2 linked regions of the Methylomonas sp. 11b genome follow. The protein of the gene in region 1 binds, or shares a complex with, the protein of each later gene. Links are inferred from orthologs where the notes say so. Each region holds a gene or a part of one and is shown in the gene's direction. Other genes may lie near its edges.

Region 1 (2,686 bases):
TCAAGAGTGTGACCCGATTTTCCTGAAAATCATTGAGCAAGCGCTGGCGCTTTTCCTGCGGCACGTCCCCGCTGAGCATGGCCACTTTGTGGCCGTTGGCAGCCAGATAATCGTCCAGCTGCTCGGCGCAGCGTTTGGTGTTGACGAAGACGATGCTGCGCTGCGGTTGGTGATGTTTCAGCAAGCCCAGCAACAGCGGGATTTTTTGCTCGTTGGCCGGACAGTAAGCCACTTGATTGATGGCTTTGGAAGTCACTTCCTCGGATTCGATGCGTATCAGCACCGGGTTGTTCATGTGCTCATAAGCCAGTTCGGTGACTTTATAAGACAACGTAGCGGAAAACAGCATATTCAAACGCTTTTCCGCCGGCGGCATGCGGCGCAGCAAGAAGCGGATGTCCTTGATAAAGCCCAAATCGAACATACGGTCGGCTTCGTCCATCACGGTGACCTGGATATTATCCAGCGTGAACGCGCCTTGCCGGTAAAAATCGATGATGCGGCCCGGCGTGCCGATAATGATGTCGACATTGCCTTTGATTTTATCCAACTGCTTTTGGTAGTCGGTACCGCCGTAGATCAGCGCAAACTTCAGGTTCAGATACTTGCTCAGAGCAACCGCATCTTTGTGAATCTGGATAGCCAGTTCGCGGGTTGGTGCGAGAATCAGCGCGCGCGGGTTCTTGATTTTTTCGCTTTCGTCGTTGATCAAATGCTGAAAGGTGGCCAGCAGAAACGTGGCTGTTTTGCCAGTGCCGGTTTGGGCTTGGCCGGCAATGTCTTTGCCCCGCAACGACAAGGGCAAAGATTTATCCTGAATCGGCGTGCAGTTGATGAATCCTGCTTCTTTCAGACCTTTGATGATGGAGTCGGACAGCTCCAAATTGCTAAAACGCGTTTCCGTTAAATGTGTTTTCTTCATAGCCCGATAGAATAAACTAAAAAGCCGCGCGGTTGAAATCGATTGACAATTAAAGCGCCGCGAAACTATAGTCTTGACTTTGTAAACTAATGGAGAATGGCGTGAGCGACCTAGTCCTTCATGTATCAGACGCTGATTTTAATGAAACTGTGTTGAAAGCCGGTACGCCGGTATTGGTCGATTATTGGGCAGAATGGTGTGGTCCGTGCAAAATGATCGCCCCGGTTTTGGATGAAATTGCATCCGAGTATCAAGGCAAACTCACTGTTGCCAAGCTGAATATCGACGAAAACCCCAAAACGCCTCAGCACTACGGTGTACGAGGTATTCCGACTTTGATGCTTTTCAAGGGCGGCGAAGTGGAAGCGACTAAAGTTGGCGCCTTAACCAAATCCCAATTGGCTGCGTTTATCGATAGCAACCTCTAAATCGAGCCGAATCACCGGATTTATTAAAAATGTTTTTGATAAGTCCGGTTATTGCGCTAGAATTTTCTCCGCTTGCTTCTTCGCATTCTGAACGTCCTTAATTAATCCAACAACTACCTGCCGCTGTAAACAGCACTCTGCTGTTTTGCATTTCTTTCATTTCCCTTAATCAACATGAATCTTACCGAGTTAAAACTTAAACAAGTCACTGAAATCATTGCAATTGCCGAGTCCTTGGGGCTGGAAAATATCGACAGAGCCCGAAAGCAGGAATTGATTTTTGCGATTTTGAAGAAACAGGCTAAGAGCGGGGAAGATATTTTTGGCGATGGGGTTTTGGAAATACTGGCGGACGGATTCGGTTTTTTAAGAACCCCCGGTTGTTCTTATTTGGCGGGCCCCGACGATATTTATGTATCGCCCAGCCAGATCCGACGTTTCGGTTTGCGCACCGGCGATACGGTCAGCGGTAAAATTCGCCCACCCAAGGAAGGTGAACGTTATTTCGCGATGTTGAAGGTGGAAAGCATCAACTTCGAATCGCCCGAGCAATCCAAAAACAAGATTTCCTTTTCCAACCTGACACCGCTGTTTGCCAACAAACGCTTCCGCCTGGAGCAAGGCAACGGTACCAGCGAAGATTTAACCGCCCGTATCATCGACTTGATTGCCCCTATCGGTAAAGGCCAGCGCGGCCTGATCGTTTCTCCGCCGAAAGCCGGTAAAACCATGATCATGCAAAGCATTGCCCATGCCATTGCCGAGAATAATCCCGAATGCTACCTGATCGTACTGCTGATCGACGAACGCCCGGAAGAGGTGACCGAGATGGAGCGTTGCGTGCGCGGCGAAGTGGTCTCCAGTACCTTCGACGAACCGGCCACCCGCCACGTGCAAGTGGCCGATATGGTCATCGAAAAAGCCCGGCGCATGGTTGAGCACAAGCACGACGTGGTTATACTGTTAGACTCGATTACCCGTCTGGCCCGCGCTTACAACATGGTGGTGCCTTCATCCGGCAAATTGTTGTCCGGCGGTGTGGATGCCAACGCGCTGGAAAAACCCAAACGCTTTTTCGGTGCGGCGCGGAATATAGAAGAAGGCGGCAGTTTGACCATCATCGCCACCGCACTGGTCGAAACCGGCTCGCGGATGGACGAGGTGATCTTCGAAGAATTCAAAGGTACCGGTAACATGGAACTGCATCTGGAGCGGAAAATCGCTGAGAAACGGATCTATCCGGCCATTAACATCAACCGCTCCGGCACCCGCCGTGAAGAATATCTGGTTGATCCTGACGAACTGCAAAAAACCTGGATTTTGCGGAAAATCCTGC
Region 2 (9,047 bases), 1.5 Mb from region 1 along the record:
GCGAAACGTGCCTTCGACATATTCCACGATCTGGCCGTTGTCGGCATAAGTTTTACGTTTCAACAATAAGCAGGGACCCGGCTGGTCAAAACCGAATACGGCGGCTTCCACTTCATCGCTCAGCACTGCTTCTATGGATTGCTCAGCATGGACCAAGCCCAAGTCGCAGTGGGTCTCCAGGTACTGATAAGCAGATCCTTCGCCGTCCCAATCAGCTAAAGCCGGCGCTACAGTTAAATCATACCAAGCCAGTTCGCGCGACAGCGGCATACCGTCTCCCAAGCGCACCCTTACCAAACGTAGAAATCGAGTAGAGGCGGGACGATTAAAAATGGACGCGATAGTTCTATCGACGACAATCTTGTGCTCGAGAATCTGCGTGGACGGGGTAATTCCCAGCTCGCGCATTTCCTCAGTGAAGCCTTTCAACTTACCCATCTCCGGATTGATCCGCGAAGGTGGCGCTTTGACTGTGACGCCGGCGCGGCCATGAGTAGCAATACAATCCTGAGCCCGCAATTCTTCGTAACAACGCCGCACCGTAGTGCGACTGAGATCCAGCGCTTCCGCTAAAGCCCGCTCGGATGGCAAACTAATACCATCACCGAGCTCGCCGGACTGAATCATATCGGTAATGCGTCTTTGCAATTGCTTGTAGACAGGCTCCGAAATACCGGTATCCGGGCGAATTTTCTCAATGAAAGCGCTGCTATCATTGGCGGCGGAAGTGTCGGCTTTTATTTCGATATTGCTGGAAACACTGGAAGGCATTGTGGTTGACCCGGCATTCTCATTTACGCAGTAGATTGTGAATCTTAAAGCACAGAATAGCCGCTGCCAGCAAAAACGTAATAGCGTTGGCAACGATGATGGCTACGTTCGCCAGAAAAATACCATAAATTAACCACAGCAACACCCCCAAGGTAAACATGCTGTACATGCCTAGCGATAAGGAGTCAGTATCGCGAGTTTTGAAGGTCATAATCGCTTGCGGCAGAAAAGAGGCAGTCGTCAAGGTCGCCGCCAGATAACCGATCAGCTCGGGGATTAGGTCCATGAGAGAAAAATCAATTCGTAAAATGTTGCCAGCCGGCGTAACTCAAGGCAATAAGCAAAAATTGGACGAAAGCCAGCAGCCAAAAGTAACCGATGAACATCATGATTCTGACCGGCGTTTCCAAGGTCTGCTTTGCGCTAAACCACCAACCGCCAATCCCGGAGATGAGAGCGATCACCAGTAAGCCAATAACGACGATATTCATCGCAATTAGCGAGGAGGTGGTGCCAACACCTCGCGAGAACCGTTGGTTTCCGGCATGCTAACGACGCCGGCATTTTCCATATCTTCGATAATTCGGGCAGCGCGGTTGTAACCGATTTTGAAACGGCGTTGCACGCTGGAAATTGAGGCTTTACGGGATTCGGTCACAAACGCCACCGCTTCATCGTACAGCGCATCGGATTCGCTGTCTTCGCTATCCAAGCCGGCGACTTCGCCGCTATCGGTACGTTCCTGGGTGATTTCGTCCAGATAATTGGTCGGACCGGTTTTTTTCAAAAACTCGACCACGCGATGCACTTCATGATCATCCACAAACGCCCCGTGAGCACGCAACGGGATACTGGTGCCGGACGGCAAGAACAGCATGTCGCCGTTACCCAGCAAGGCTTCCGCACCGCCTTGGTCGATAATAGTCCGGGAGTCGATGCGCGACGATACCTGGAAAGAAATTCGAGTAGGTACATTGGCTTTAATCAAACCGGTCAAGACATCCACGGAAGGTCTTTGCGTCGCCAACACTAAATGGATACCTGCTGCACGAGCTTTTTGCGCCAAACGCGCAATCAGTTCTTCAACCTTTTTACCAACCACCATCATCATGTCGGCCAACTCGTCAATGACGATGACAATGCTGGGTAGCGTGTCCAATAGCGGATAATCTTCCAAGGCCACAGGGGTTTCGGGACGGAACAAAGGATCGCGAATCGGCTGACCAGCAGCGTCCGCTTCTCTGACCGCCTGGTTATAACCGGCCAGATTCCGCACCCCGACTTTGGACATCAATTTGTAACGACGCTCCATTTCCGCCACGGCCCAACGCAAAGCATTCTGTGCGTCCTTCATGTCCGTAACAACTGGCGTCAGCAAATGCGGAATGCCTTCGTACACAGACAGTTCCAGCATCTTCGGGTCGATCATGATCATCCGCACGTCTTCCGGCTTGGATTTGTAAAGCAAGCTGAGAATCATGGTATTGATCGCTACCGATTTACCGGAACCCGTGGTACCAGCCACCAGCGCATGCGGCATTTTGCCCAAATCGGCCACCACCGGCGTACCGGAAATATCCTTGCCCATGGCAATGCTGAGCTTGGATTTTGCGCGCTCGAACTCGTCGGACACCAACAAATCGCGTAGCGAAACCATTTCCCGTTCCTGATTGGGAATCTCCAAACCGATGACGGACTTGCCTTCGATGATCTCGACGATACGCACACTGGTCACCGACAGACCTCGCGCCAAGTCCTTGGCCAAACTACTGATACGGCTCACTTTCACGCCGGCCGCTAAACGCAATTCAAAACGCGTGATAACCGGACCAGGCAAAACCGCTTCCACCTCGGCGGCGATACCGTAATCCTGCAGCACGTCTTCCACCTGCCGGGAAATTTCTTCCAACTCTAATTTGGAGTAACGTTTAACCTTGATTTCGCGCTTATCAAGTAAAGACAAGGTTGGCAAGGCGTTGATATAGGCGCCGGGTTCCATATCGTCGACAGGCTTGCTGTCTTTTCTGCGCAAAGGTCTAACCGCGGCGGCAGGGGAAGGTTGTGCGGTTTCCAGTACTTGAATCTGCGGTTTTTTCGCGCGTTCTTCGGTTTTAACTTCAGGTTGCTGACTACGTGGTTTCTTGGCTTCTTTTGCAGACTCAGGTCGCACCGATTTGTCTGCGCGGTAACGCTCTGGCACCTCTACCGCCTGCCTGCCCACCACCGAACAGGCAGTCATGGCGCATTTACCGATAAAGGCCATCATCGTCAGCCAGGACAAGCCGGTAAACAAGGTGACACCGGTCATGAAAATCGCAAGTAACAATAAGGTAGAGCCGGAGTTGCCTAACAAATGCACCAAGGCATCGCCGATCTCCCGCCCCAGAATGCCGCCCGGACTCTCAGGTAAATCTACTTTGGTGCGCAGAAAATGCAGATGCAAAAACAGAATCGCCGAACCGGAAACTGTTGTAGCCAGAAAACCTGCCGAGCGCGATGCCAGCGCCCACTGCCCGCCGGCCTGGCGCGAGCCTTGAAACAAGATGTAGCCATACCAGAAAATCATGATGGGAATCAGGTAAGCCATCAAGCCCAGGAAACTCAGGACAAAATCCGCCAGCCAAGCGCCAAACAAACCGCAGGCATTGCTGATGGATTGATACGATGTGCTATGGCTCCAACCCGGATCGTTGGAGTTAAAAGTGACTAGGGCAATTAAAAAAAACAACGCACAACTCGAAAATCCCAGTAATGCGATTTCGCGATAGCCTCGCGCGGCTTTCTCTTCCACAACAGCAACCATAATTGTCGGCTCACAATAAAAGCGTCACAAAACATGATTATAGATGATGTAAATCGATTTCACATTAGCTTTACCGGCCACGCCTTTAAAAACCAGTTGGTAAATCGGTTTTATCGCGGGGGGAATGCCCTTATAATTTTGCTACCCTAACCCGCATGGAGACTCGACATAATGGCTGCCGCAAAACATTGCAAACTTTTAATCCTAGGTTCCGGCCCGGCCGGTTACACCGCAGCCGTTTACGCCGCGCGCGCCAATCTGAATCCGGTGATGATCACCGGCATGCAACAAGGCGGCCAATTGACCACCACCACTGAAGTGGACAACTGGCCCGGCGACGTGGAAGGCTTGCAAGGCCCGGATTTGATGGAACGGATGCGTCTACACGCAGAACGCTTCAACACCGAAATCATTTTCGACCATATTCATACCGCCGATCTGTCGCAAAAGCCGTTTACCTTGACCGGCGACGCCGGCGTCTACACCTGCGATGCCTTGATCATCGCCACCGGCGCGTCGGCCAAATATTTGGGACTGGACTCCGAAGAAGCTTTCAAAGGTAAAGGCGTTTCCGCCTGCGCCACTTGCGACGGCTTCTTTTACCGCAATAAACCGGTCGCGGTGATCGGCGGCGGTAATACTGCTGTGGAGGAAGCCTTGTACTTGTCCAACATCGCCTCCGAGGTGATCGTGGTGCACAGACGCGACAAATTCCGTTCCGAGAAAATCTTGTCGGATAAACTGATCGAAAAATCAAAATCCGGCAACGTGCGCATTGAATGGAATCATGAGCTCGACGAAGTATTGGGCGACGAGATGGGCGTTACCGGTCTGCGCATCAAAAACAGCCAAGATGGCTCGACCAAAGACCTGGATGTGCATGGCGTGTTCATCGCCATCGGCCACACACCGAATACCGATATTTTTACCGGTCAATTGAAAATGGAGCACGGTTATATTGTGGTGAACAGCGGCATTCACGGCAACGCCACCGCGACCAGTGTACCTGGTGTATTCGCGGCTGGCGACGTGATGGACTCGCATTATAAACAAGCCATCACCTCGGCCGGTGCCGGCTGTATGGCAGCTTTGGATGTGGAAAAATATCTGGATGAATTGGCCGGCTAGCGCTTTGCTTTTGTAACTGTGGGTCACGTTGCCGCGACAGCGGTTACGTGACTTATCGAAGTCCAGCGGCTCCGAATAAGTCAGGGAACGCTATCGCGCACCCTGACCTACCGACATTCAGTATACCCAGGGCAACAGCCGCCAAGTGGATGCGCAAAAATCTGCATAAACGCTGCCGAACTCTACCAACAGCATCCGCTCTTCAATTTCTATGCGCCGGGTAAACGCCCAAATCGTTGGTACAAGCAAGGTCGCCAAAGCGACAAAATCCCCCATCGCCACACCGGCGGCAAACAAGGCTATCAACAAGCCGGTGTAGGCCGGATGCCGCAACCAGCGATACGGACCTTCCTTTATCAGACGATGCTCGTGTTGTATCGCTACATTCGTCGTAAAAAATCGCCCCAATTGCATCACCGCCGTGTAACGCAGATAAAGTCCGGCGGTAAACAACACTATTGCTATTGCTTGTCTAGGCAAATACTCAAGTGTGATCGGCGCCCAGGCCAGATTTTTAAACCATAAGGCCAGCCCCAGACTGACCAAGATACTGATCCACAATACACGTTGCGAACGCCGTTCGGTACTCAAAATCGACCCTGTATGCACCGCCGTGCGGCGAGCCAAACGAATTTCCGCCACCATCCAAATTAAGCACAGCATTAGCCACAAAATGCGTACCGATGTCATTTATCGCTCTCCGGCGAAGTGTCCGTGAAATAACGGGTATGCCAGGATGCCCGCGCCTCGTGTACCATACCGCAATTTGCCGGCTGTTATGAAAAAGATCATAGAACTGAAACAGGTTTACAAGGATTACCCGCAAGCCGGCACGCTGCAAACCGTCTTGCACGACATCAATCTGGACATTTACCCCGGCGAATTTGTAGCGATCGTCGGCCCGTCCGGCAATGGCAAATCTACCTTGTTAAATCTGCTGACCGGCATAGACCATCCCAGCCGAGGCCAAGTCATCGTCAACGACACCGAGTTAGAAAAACTTAGCAACGAAAAATTAAGCATCTGGCGCGGGGCTAATATCGGCATTGTGTTTCAGTTCTTTCAGTTACTGCCAGCCCTGAATCTCCTGCAAAACATCGTGCTACCGATGGACTTTCTCGGCTCATTAAACAAGCAGCAGCGCCGCGACCGGGCTATGTATTTATTGGAACTGGTTGGTCTGGCCGATACAGCGGAGCGCTTGCCCAGCCAGGTTTCCGGCGGGCAGCAACAACGGGCGGCGATAGCCCGCGCCCTAGCCAACGATCCGCCGCTGATCGTCGCCGACGAACCGACGGGCAATCTGGATGCGGCTACCGCCGATTCCGTGTTTGATTTGTTCGCGCACCTGCGCGATCAAGGCAAAACCCTGGTGATGGTCACCCACAACGAAACCCTGGCCGACGCCGCCAGCCGCAAACTCGAAATCCGTTGCGGGCGGCTCCACGCCGACAGCAAGCCGGTAAACCTAGTTTGAATACGCTCTGGTATAAGGTTTGGGCCGACTTGTGGCTAACTAAAAGCCGCACTGCCCTAGCCATTGTCAGCATCGCGGCGGGCGTTTGCTGCGTCGGCACCTTGTTCGGCATGATCGATTTGCTGCTGGACAAGATGGATGCCGCGCATCGGCAATCGCAACCCTCGCATATCAGTCTGATTTTGCGTCAGGATGCCGAAATAAGCCTACTGGAGCAAGTCAAAGCCATACCCGGCGTGGCCGGCGTCGACACCATGACACCGCTGAGCGTGCATTTCCGGCAGCCCGGCGAAACCGACTGGCGTCTGGGCACGCTGGTTATTCGCCCCGATTATGAAGACCAGCATTTCGACAAAACCGCCCTGCAATCCGGTAATTGGCCAAACGCAGAGCAGATAGCGATTGAAAACCTTTCTGCACTGTCCAGTGGCATACAAAGCGGCAACATCGAATTCGAAACCGCCCTAGGGCCGCAAACCTTGCCTATCGGCGGCATCGTCCGTCATCCGTTTGTTAAACCGCCCAAATTCGGCGGCCAGGTGCATTTTTTTGCCAGCGTAGCCCATGCTGCCCAGTTCGGGATTCCGGCACACAGTTTTCGGCAGTTATTGGTGCAAATCGCCGAACCTTACAGCAGCGAATCCGCCCGTAACGTTGCCGGGCAAATTCGTAGCCTGCTGAGCGAGCGGCATATCGGCGTCAACGTTACCTTGTTGCAAGACCCGCAACAACATTGGGGCCGGCCGTTTTTAGCCGGGATCAACGGCGTGCTGCAAATCATGGCCTTAGTCTCGTTAACCCTGGCTAGCGTATTGATTTTAAACACCGTATCCGCTCACATTACCCAGCAAACCGATCAGATCGGCGTCATGAAAGCGCTGGGCGCCAAAACCATAACGATTGCCAAACTGTATCTACTGGAAATCCTATTTTTATCGTTGGTGGCGATCATTTTGGCCATACCGCCTGCCCTAGCCGCCGCTTATTTCAGCGCTTGCCGACTACTGGGTTTATTCAATATCGACTGCGGCGCGTTCGTAATTTCCGTGCCCGCCGTTGCTTACATGCTGCTCGGTGGCCTGCTGGCACCGTTGCTGGCAGGGTTGCCGCCAATTCTGCGCGGTGCGGCAATGACGGTGCGTGCGGCAATCGCCAGTTATGGCGTGGGCGCGGATTTTGGCTACAACCGTTTCGATCTGCTAATAGAGAAGTTCGGCGCGCGCTTTCTACCGACTTTATCCGCCGCAGCTTTAGGGAATTTGTTCCGCCGTAAAGCCAGGCTGGTCTTAACGCAAAGCGTATTGATCTGTGCCGGCGTGATGTTTTTAGTGCTAACCAGTTTGATCGCCTCGTTGAATTTAACGCTGGACCGGGAAATGGCCCGCAGCCGTTATGCCGTGAGGCTGGGCTTTACCCAAGACCAATCCGAGCAAACAATTCGCGATATTGCCGCCGCAGTAGCCGGCACGGGACAAATTGAATTCTGGCAACGCTCAAGCTTGCAAATTGCCAAGGAGGGCCAAGCTTTACAGCAAAAGGGCAGCCTGGGCCTACAACTGCTCGCATTGCCAAAAAACTCAAGCATGTATCAACCGCTGATCGAATCCGGGCGCTGGTTGCAAACCGGTGACGCCGGCCAGCGCGTGCTGGTGCTGAGTGCGGATACGGCAGAGCTGAACGGTATCCGAGCCGGCGATATGCTGGACGTCGCGCTCGGAGCCGATCACGAGAGATGGCAAGTGATAGGCATCTATCGTTGGTTGGCCGGCAACAGCTATACGGTAGAACCGGCCTATGCGCCGCTGGAAACCCTCCGGCAGATTACCCAAAACCGGGAATTGGCATCGTTTGCGTTGCTCAATACGCCGGTTGCAGACCTACATCAGGAGGCCGACTATCTACGCAACTTGCAACAACAGTTTCAGGAGCATGGCATACAACTGGATGTTTACACCACGCTCGCCAAACTGGAACAACGCCAGTTTACCCGCAACCAGTTCAAGCCCGTGTTGAACACCCTGCTGGGCCTTGCCTGCATGATTGCGGCAGTCGGCGGTATTGGTCTGTCAGGCACGTTGGCAATTAGCGTATTGCAGCGCATTCGCGAAATTGGCGTATTGCGCGCCATCGGCGCCCCCTCCCAAAAAGTGTTCCGCATGTTCTTACTGGAAGGTCTGCTGCATGGCGGCATAGCTTGGTTGCTGAGTATTCCGTTGGCTTATTTGGCCGCCGAGCCGCTAGCCAAAACACTCGGACGAACTATGCTTGGCATACAACTGGATTTCCGCTTCGACTTATGGGCAATTCTGTATTGGCTGCTGATTGTACTTACGGTAGCTTGGATCGCTGCTTTCTGGCCGGCGCGTAAGGCAACCCGCCTAAGCATTAGAGAATGTTTGGGACACTGAATGGCTCAGCATTGGGTTTTAGCGATTAACCCGGCCCTATTTGGCTGAGCTCGCCGAAGCCCTGGCTGGTGCGCCCTTCAACTGCCTCAGCACCCTAAAGGGCACTCAGACTAGCAGCATTAGGGGCCGGGTTAATAAATAAGCCATAACCACTTATCAATGACTAAAAACGCTTTGATTAACCGCATTAAATTTCTGCTACTGGGCTGCTGCTTGCTAGCCAGCTTTGCAGCGCTGGCCGACGTACCGGTGCGAATCGGCGTATTAGCCTATCGGCCCAAGCCGCAAACCCTGGAACAATGGCAAGCACTGAGTAAAGTCTTGCACCAAGCCATACCTGAGCGCGAATTCATCATCGAAGCTTTGAACTACGACGAACTGGAAGCCGGTGTAAACAGTAAACAATTGGACTTTGTGCTGACCAATCCCGGCCACTATGTCCACATCAGCTATCAGCATG

The links.
Region 2: the proteins of trxA (region 1) and trxB are in contact, whole or in part, in a crystal structure (PDB 1F6M), measured with the Escherichia coli proteins. The link is inferred for Methylomonas sp. 11b from one-to-one orthologs.

What each region holds. Positions count from the first base shown.
Region 1 is NZ_KI911557.1:3,200,729-3,203,414, reverse strand. It holds trxA (thioredoxin TrxA), read left to right. Parts: upstream 1-1,023; coding sequence 1,024-1,350; downstream 1,351-2,686. Other genes in the region: rho (transcription termination factor Rho), read left to right, coding at 1,525-2,686; rhlB (ATP-dependent RNA helicase RhlB), read right to left, coding at 1-922. UniProt on the Escherichia coli protein: Participates in various redox reactions through the reversible oxidation of its active center dithiol to a disulfide and catalyzes dithiol-disulfide exchange reactions.
Region 2 is NZ_KI911557.1:4,736,110-4,745,156, reverse strand. The notes cover bases 2,726-5,723. They hold trxB (thioredoxin-disulfide reductase), read left to right. Parts: upstream 2,726-3,745; coding sequence 3,746-4,702; downstream 4,703-5,723. Other genes in these bases: METH11B_RS0122775 (ABC transporter ATP-binding protein), read left to right, coding at 5,481-5,723; METH11B_RS0122780 (methyltransferase family protein), read right to left, coding at 4,820-5,392; METH11B_RS0122790 (DNA translocase FtsK), read right to left, coding at 2,726-3,574. Outside these bases: METH11B_RS0122805 (GntR family transcriptional regulator), read right to left, coding at 1-771; METH11B_RS0122800 (SemiSWEET transporter), read right to left, coding at 791-1,057; METH11B_RS0122795 (hypothetical protein), read right to left, coding at 1,068-1,262; more of METH11B_RS0122790, read right to left, coding at 1,268-2,725; more of METH11B_RS0122775, read left to right, coding at 5,724-6,179; METH11B_RS0122770 (ABC transporter permease), read left to right, coding at 6,176-8,587; METH11B_RS0122765 (PhnD/SsuA/transferrin family substrate-binding protein), read left to right, coding at 8,747-9,047.